2 regions of the Actinomadura sp. SCN-SB genome follow, and region 1 is predicted to be linked to the other one. Evidence: riboswitches for the same ligand, from Rfam matches in the RefSeq annotation. Region 1 holds a riboswitch; the other holds the start of a gene.
The links. A riboswitch is a leader RNA that binds a small molecule or an ion and turns the genes downstream of it on or off. The one in region 1 is predicted to bind cyclic di-AMP.

Region 1 (3,401 bases):
GGCGGGCACGGCCGCGTCCAGGCGGCGGGCGATCTCCCGCAGCCCCGGGGCGTCGCCGATGACCAGGACGGAGCGGCCGCGGACGACGGTCAGCGGGCCGCCGTCCCAGATCTCGGCGTCGTCGGCGTGACCGCGCGCCGTCCCGTCCCCGACGACCGCCCAGCCGCCGGGACGCGGCGCGAACACCAGGTACCGGGTACGGGCGACGGGCTCGGCGTCGTGGCCGCGGAGGGTGTAGGTCAGCCGGATCCTGACGACGGCGGCGCCGCCTCCGGTGGATTCCAGGGACGTGAAGTCCTCCCGCCAGTCCCGCAGCGGCAGCTTGAGCAGGTTGTCGAACATCACCGCCTGGGCCTGCCGGTAGGGCGCGGGCGCCGAGGCGAGGGTCGCCATGAAGGCGATCCGGTCGCGGTCGCGTACCGCGCGGGCACGGTTGGCCAGGACGGCGCCTATCGCGTTCCGGTCGGGCGGCGCCACGGCTTCCCGGGCCGCGCCGGGGGCGCCGGACCGGCCGTCGCCGGGACGGGCACCGGCCAGGCCCAGGCCGCCGAGCACGCAGACGGCGAGTCCCGCGGCGACGGCGATCGACGCCGTGCGCCGCGGGACCCGCGCCCGTCCGCGGACCGAGCCCGCGCCTCCCGCGCCCATGCGCGTGATCCTATGCGCGCGGTGCGGCCCGGCCGGCCGCCCTCCGGTCGGTCACCCCTTGGCGTAGTCGGGGTAGCCGTAGCCGACGACGGTGCTGGTGGACCGCTGCCGCACGCGGACCGCGTTGCTGGTGTTGCCCTCGACGGTCTCGATCGTGCCGTGCCCCTTGTCCTTGATCACCATCCCGACGTGCTCGATGGCGTAGAGGTTCTTGGAGCCGTTCCAGGCGAAGAAGACGATGGCGCCCGGCCTCGGCCTGGTGCCCCAGCGATCCCGCTCCTGGAACCACTTGGCGTGCTCGATCGTCCAGGCGTCGCTGCCGATCTGGTCGCTCAGGCCGAGTTTGTCGCCGACCCAGGAGATGAACATGCTGCACCAGGCGGCGTTGGCGTAGATCTTCGGGTCGCGCCCGCCGTCGCGCCGCGCGGTCTCCCTGGCCCGCTTGGTCGTGACGTACCACTCCTGGAACTTGGTCTTGCCCTGGGAGTCCTCCTGGATCCCGACCTGCTCCCTGGCGAGCTTGATGGCGTCGGCGGCGGTGACCCTCTTCTTGGCGGGCGCCGGCCGGGCGGCCTTCGGCGCCGGGGCCTTGGGCGCGGCCACCTGCCGTTGGACGTCCGCGTGCTCCTCGGCCTCGGCCTCGGCCTCCGCCGGTATGGACTGTCCCGGCATGGACCGCACGCGCTTCGCCTTGGCCTTGCGCTTCATGATCGTGGCGCGGACCAGGGACGCGTGGCCGTTCTCGCTCTCGCCGTCCTCCCGCGACGTGTGCGGGACGCCGACCTCGGCGTCGGGGGCCACCGCCGCCAGGGTGGCGGCTCGCGCGGACGGGCCGTCGGCCCCGGCGATCCTGGCGGTCCCGGCGGCCAGGCCGATCAGCGTGACACCGGCGAGCAGCCCGCCGGTGGTGCGGAGGGTGACGTTCAGGGGTTGGGGGGTGCGGTGCCTTCCCTTGGCACAGCGGTGCTTAGCTGCCACGTGGGCTCCTCGGCTTCCAATGACCGCCTGCCGGGTTAGCTGTCGGGTTCGGGCGTGGAAGCGTGCCCTACGGCCTGGACGTCACGTCCTGCGGCCGATTCACCCCGTGGGACTGGATGGGTCCCCGGCTCCGCGTCGCGCGGACTCGGCGGTGGGCGTCCGGTACGTCCGGACGCCGACATCTCGGACTGGGTCGGCTCCCCGAAGGGGTCGGGGCCCGTGGGGGGTTGGGTGAGCGCAGCCGGGCCCGTCAAGGCCCGTCAAGCCGCACGGCCGAAGACGGCGTGGCCGCCCCGGCTCCCCAAGGGATCAGGGGAAGAAACGGGGACGTCCCAGGGAAGCGGGGACGGGCGGCCACGCCTGGCTCCAGGCCGCGCTGCGAGGCGCTATGGGAGTTGTCGGTTCTTCGGGATTGTGGGGGCGTCCAAGAACAGGAATCGCCCACGGCCGAGGCCCGATGGGTGGGCCGCCATGAACGCCACGGAAGCGCCCATGCACACTGCCGTGATGCTCACGGTGCGGCCGGGCCGGCCTTGAGTGAACTGGAGTGGAACTGAAGTGACGCGGCACCTGGGGAGTGCCGAGCGGGGACGGCACCTGGGGGGTGCCGCGGAGGCGCGGTGCGTGAGAAGCGCCGCTACCTGGGGCGACGCCTGGCGGGCGCCGCGAGTGGGACACAAGATAGCAAAGGTCGGCGAGATGGCAAATAGGGGCACAAAAAGCCGCCGGACCAGGGACAACCCGATCCGGCGGCGTCGGCTCGACTCGATCTTGACTACCCGGCCCTGACCACGGCGGCCCCGCCGGGTCAGGGCCGGCCCGCGCCGACGTAGTTCGCCGCGTAGTAGCCGGAGTTGATGTTGACGATGGACACCGTCTTGCCGGTGCTCGGCGCGTGGATCATCTGGCCGTTGCCGATGTAGAGCCCCACATGCCCGAGGTTGCTGAAGAACACCAGGTCACCGGGCTGCAGGTCGCTCTTGGCCACCCGCTTGGTGGCGGCGTACTGCGAGTTGGTGGTACGGGTGATGTTGACCCCCGCCGCCGCCCACGCCTTCATCGTCAGGCCGGAGCAGTCGTAGGAGTTCGGCCCCTCGGCGCCGTACTGGTACGGCTTGCCCTTCTGGGCGAAGGCGAAGTTCAACGCGACCCGCGCGGGCCCGCTGGCCGGGCCGTTGTAGGTGCCGCCGACACCGCCGCCGGCGGACGGTGGGTCGTACTTGGCGACCAGCGCCTTCTGCTTCCTGACCTGTTTGTCGAGGACGGCCTTGCGCGCCTTCAGCTCGTCCTGCTGCCTCTTGGCCTCGTCGTAGGCGGCCTTGGTCTGGGCCAGCTCGCGCTGCACCCGCTGCGCCGCGCCGAGGAACTGGGCCAGCTCGGAGCTGCGGTTGCGGGCGAGGTGCGTGAAGACCGCGGCCTGGTCGAGCACCGCCTGCGGGTCGTCGGCGCCCACGAGACCGGCGACGTCACCGGTGTTGCCCCGCTTGTACGCGTCGGCGGCCATCTGGGAGACCTTCGCCTGCAACGCGTTGTAGGTGGCGAGCTCTTCGGCGCTGGACGCCTTGGACGCCTGGTACTTCTTCTTGGCGATCTTGTACTTCTGGTTGACCTGGTTGTACTTCTCGACGAGCTGGTCGACCTGCTCGTTGAGCTTGGTCAGCTTCTTCTTCGCCTCGGCCTCGGGGTCGGCGTGCGCCGCGGTCGCGGGCACGGCGAAGGAGGCCGCCACGGCCAGGCAGACGGTCGCCGTGATCCGGCGTGGGGTGGTGCCGCGC
Region 2 (3,401 bases), on a different contig from region 1:
CCTGGGCTCTTCTACTGAGTCAGGGTGGCACGTTGATGCGGTTCTTGACCTCACCAACGGCCTGGCGCCGCAGGCAGACCTCACCGGACCGGCATGAGCACGCCGAGCAAGGTCTTCTCCAGAATCTCGCCCACGCTCTCCGCAATCATCCGTCCGGCGGCGGCCTCGTCGGCGGCCGCATGCAGCAACGAGTAAACCGTGGTCACCAGCCAGTCGACGGGGAGGTCAGCGCGGAAGACCCCAGCTTCCCGGCCTCGGACGATAAGGCGTTCCACGTGGGCCATCGGCTCGTCGTGGTAGCGCCGCACCTCCTCGGCGGTGAGGGCGTGCTGCGCGGCGGTGTGCAGGCTGCCGAATCGGTTGAGCAGCGGCCAGCAGGTGCGGATCAGCCGGGCGAACGCCTCGGCCGGCGGCCCCTGCGCGGGCGCGGCCTCCTCGACGACGTTCGTGCCCTCGGCGATGGACGCGGCCAGGACCGCTCTTAGCAGGTCCTCACGGGAGGCGAAGTGCCCGTACAGAGTGACCCGGGCCACGTCGGCCGCCTTGGCGATGTCGCTCATACTGATGTCCGGATCGCGGGCGAAGCACTCGGTGGCCGCGGAGACGATCGCCGCGAGATTCCGCTCCGCATCCGCCCGCCTGCGCTCTCCGGCTCGCCGCCCCCGCACGTCCGCACCCTGCGCCATGAGCGCATCCTAACAAGAACCCGAACAGGCCTGTTTGAGTTAACGAGTGGGAGACTCTCACCTTCCCCCAGCGCGCAGGAGGAGCCTCACCGGGATCGGCCGATCCAGGCTGAGGACCCTCGTCACCATGCCGAACCTGTCCCCTTTTGCCCCAAGTTTCACTTCGGCCTCAAAGGTCACGATCAAGGGTCTCATCCCCGGTATCCCCGGCATCCCCGCAAAAAGCCGCGTCGGGCGGGCGTGGCGGTCATCGTTGCGCCCAATGGCGCGCAGGCGGGTGCCTGCATGGCCGTTCGATACGCCCTGCCCACCGCCCTTTCGCGCCAGTCTCGGCCACCGCAGCGAGGGGAGACCGGCCAGAACCGGAATAGATGCCCCCTAGGACGGGTTTTTGTACCTCGGACAGTGCGTTTGCCCAGGATTTGCCCTGAGCTGGATGTTTGATACTGTCTGTCCCCATCTGGTGACGCACCCCATGCGTCGCCGATACGGACGGGGGCGAACCCCTCAAGGGACGCCCCCTCCACGGTCGCGTGTGCGGAGACCATGACCCCCCGCGAACCGTCATCCATCTGATCGCATGCCGGCGGCCTGCCTGGCCGCCGGACCGCCGAGTCCTTTCAGCGCCCACGGCCCGCAGGCCTGGGCGCCTGGAGCCGGGGACCCAACTTTCTGGGGTGAATCGGCGCACGCCTGGCGTGTGCCGTAGGGCGACTTCCACGCCCGAATCCGACAGCTAACCCGGTAGGCGGCCTGGAAGGAATCAGGAGACCCCTGCCTTGTCGTTCCGTGAGAACCTCTCGTATACGACCCTGCTCGCCTCTGCCCGCGAGCGCACCACCTACCTGACCAGCCAGACCCTGTCCCTGCGCGGACGCGCCGCCGCCGGTGCGGTGGGTGCCGCCGCCCTGGGCGCGCTGACCTTCGGCTCGGCCGCCGCCGCGCTCGCCGACGCCGGCCCGCAAGAGGTGACCACCACCGCCGCCGTGGCCGGGCAGGCCGTCGGCGCAGGCAACGCCGGCGAGGCCGCCGGCCTCCGCCCCGAGCAGCTGCCCGAGAAGGGCGAGCGGCTCGCGGAGAAGACCGAGACCAAGGCCACCAAGGAGTTCGCCGGCAAGGAGGCGAACGCGGCCGAGTCCTCGACCGTCAGGTCCGCCGCCGCTGCCAATGATGTGATCGAGCTGGCCAAGGACCAGGTCGGCATCACCGAGGGCAAGGACGGCAACACCAAGTTCCACAAGTGGTACATCAGCAGCGACGCCGCCCAGCGCACCGCCGAGCGCGACGGCGGAAGCGTCTCCGACTACAAGGGTGCCCAGTGGTGCGACATGTTCATCTCCTGGGTCGGTGAGCAGACCGGTGCCAGGGGCATGGGCGCCGACGCCTACACCGTCTCCCACGCCGAGTGGTTCAAGGACAACGACCGCTGGGGCACCAAGGCCCGCCCCGGCGCCGTGGTGTTCTTCAACTTCGATGGTGACAAGAGCATCGGCTCCATCGAGCACGTCGGCCTGGTCGACAAGGTCAACGGCGACGGCACCATCAGCACCATCGAGGGCAACTCCAACGACGCCGTGGAGAAGCGGATCCGGGACAACTCCGAGGTCGTCGGCTACGGCTACCCCGAGTACCGCAAGTAAGACCCACAACGCGCGGCCCGTCCAACCAGCGCGTTGAGAACCACCCAGTGCGCCCCGCCACCAATATCGGTGGCGGGGCGCACTGCTTTCTAAGCCCTCCGGCTCGTCGACCCCACTTCCGCGCCTCGCGGCGAACGAAGAACATGAACACACCTGTTTGACTTATTACCCCCACGGGGTAGCGTAAGCCGAACAGACCTGTTCGAGTTAAGGGGACAAGGATGTCTCACCCCTCCCCCACCGCGCATGGCAAGACCGTTCCCAACGAACCTCACCCGCGTCGCTGGACGGCGCTCACCCTGATCAGCGTCGCCCAGTTCATGCTGATCCTCGACGTCACCGTCGTGAACGTCGCGCTCCCCCAGATCGGCACAGACCTGGAGCTGGGCAGGACGACCCTCACCTGGGCCGTGACCGCCTACACGCTGTTCTTCGGCGGGCTGATGCTGCTGGGCGGACGCCTCGCCGACCTCTTCGGCGCACGCCGCCTCATGCTCATCGGCCTGGCCACGTTCACCCTCGCCTCGCTGGCCACCGGCCTGGCCCAGAACTCGACTCTCCTGATCGGCGGCCGCATCGCCCAGGGCATCGGCGCAGCACTGCTGTCTCCCGCCGCCCTGTCGACCATCACCACCACCTTTCACGGCGAGGAACGCAACAAGGCGCTCGGCGTGTGGGCGGGACTGGGCGGCATCGGATTCGCGGCCGGAGTGCTGATCGGCGGCGCCCTCACGGCCGGTCCGGGATGGCGCTGGGTGTTCTTCGTCAACGTGCCGGTCGGCCTCGCCGTCCTGGCCGCCCTCCCCGCGACGGTCCCGGCCACCCACACCCCGCACGGCGCGCGTCCGCGGATCGACGTGCTGGGCGCGCTGGCCGTCACCGCCGCCACCGGATCACTCATCTACGGCCTGGTCACAGCCGGCGACAACGGCTGGGGTTCGGCCGGAACGCTGCTGCCACTGGCCGCCGCCGTGATCCTGTACGGCGCCTTCGCCCTCATCGAACGCGCGGTGCGCTCGCCGCTGATGCACGTGGAAATGCTGACGCGCCGTCCCGTGGCGGTGGGAGCCTTCCT

Region 2: linked by a shared signal. The riboswitch ahead of ACGWYJ_RS32165 (CHAP domain-containing protein) and the one ahead of ACGWYJ_RS19050 (CHAP domain-containing protein) in region 1 are both predicted to bind cyclic di-AMP.

Annotation. Positions count from the first base shown of each region.
Region 1 covers NZ_JBIMPP010000027.1:38,218-41,618, forward strand. The annotation lists gene ACGWYJ_RS19045 (hypothetical protein) at 1-648, opposite strand, end outside; gene ACGWYJ_RS19050 (CHAP domain-containing protein) at 700-1,626, opposite strand; cyclic di-AMP (ydaO/yuaA leader) riboswitch at 1,636-1,787, opposite strand; gene ACGWYJ_RS19055 (NlpC/P60 family protein) at 2,435-3,401, opposite strand, start outside.
Region 2 covers NZ_JBIMPP010000070.1:25,680-29,080, forward strand. The annotation lists gene ACGWYJ_RS32160 (TetR/AcrR family transcriptional regulator) at 81-686, opposite strand; cyclic di-AMP (ydaO/yuaA leader) riboswitch at 1,301-1,452, shown strand; gene ACGWYJ_RS32165 (CHAP domain-containing protein) at 1,466-2,326, shown strand; gene ACGWYJ_RS32170 (MFS transporter) at 2,548-3,401, shown strand, end outside.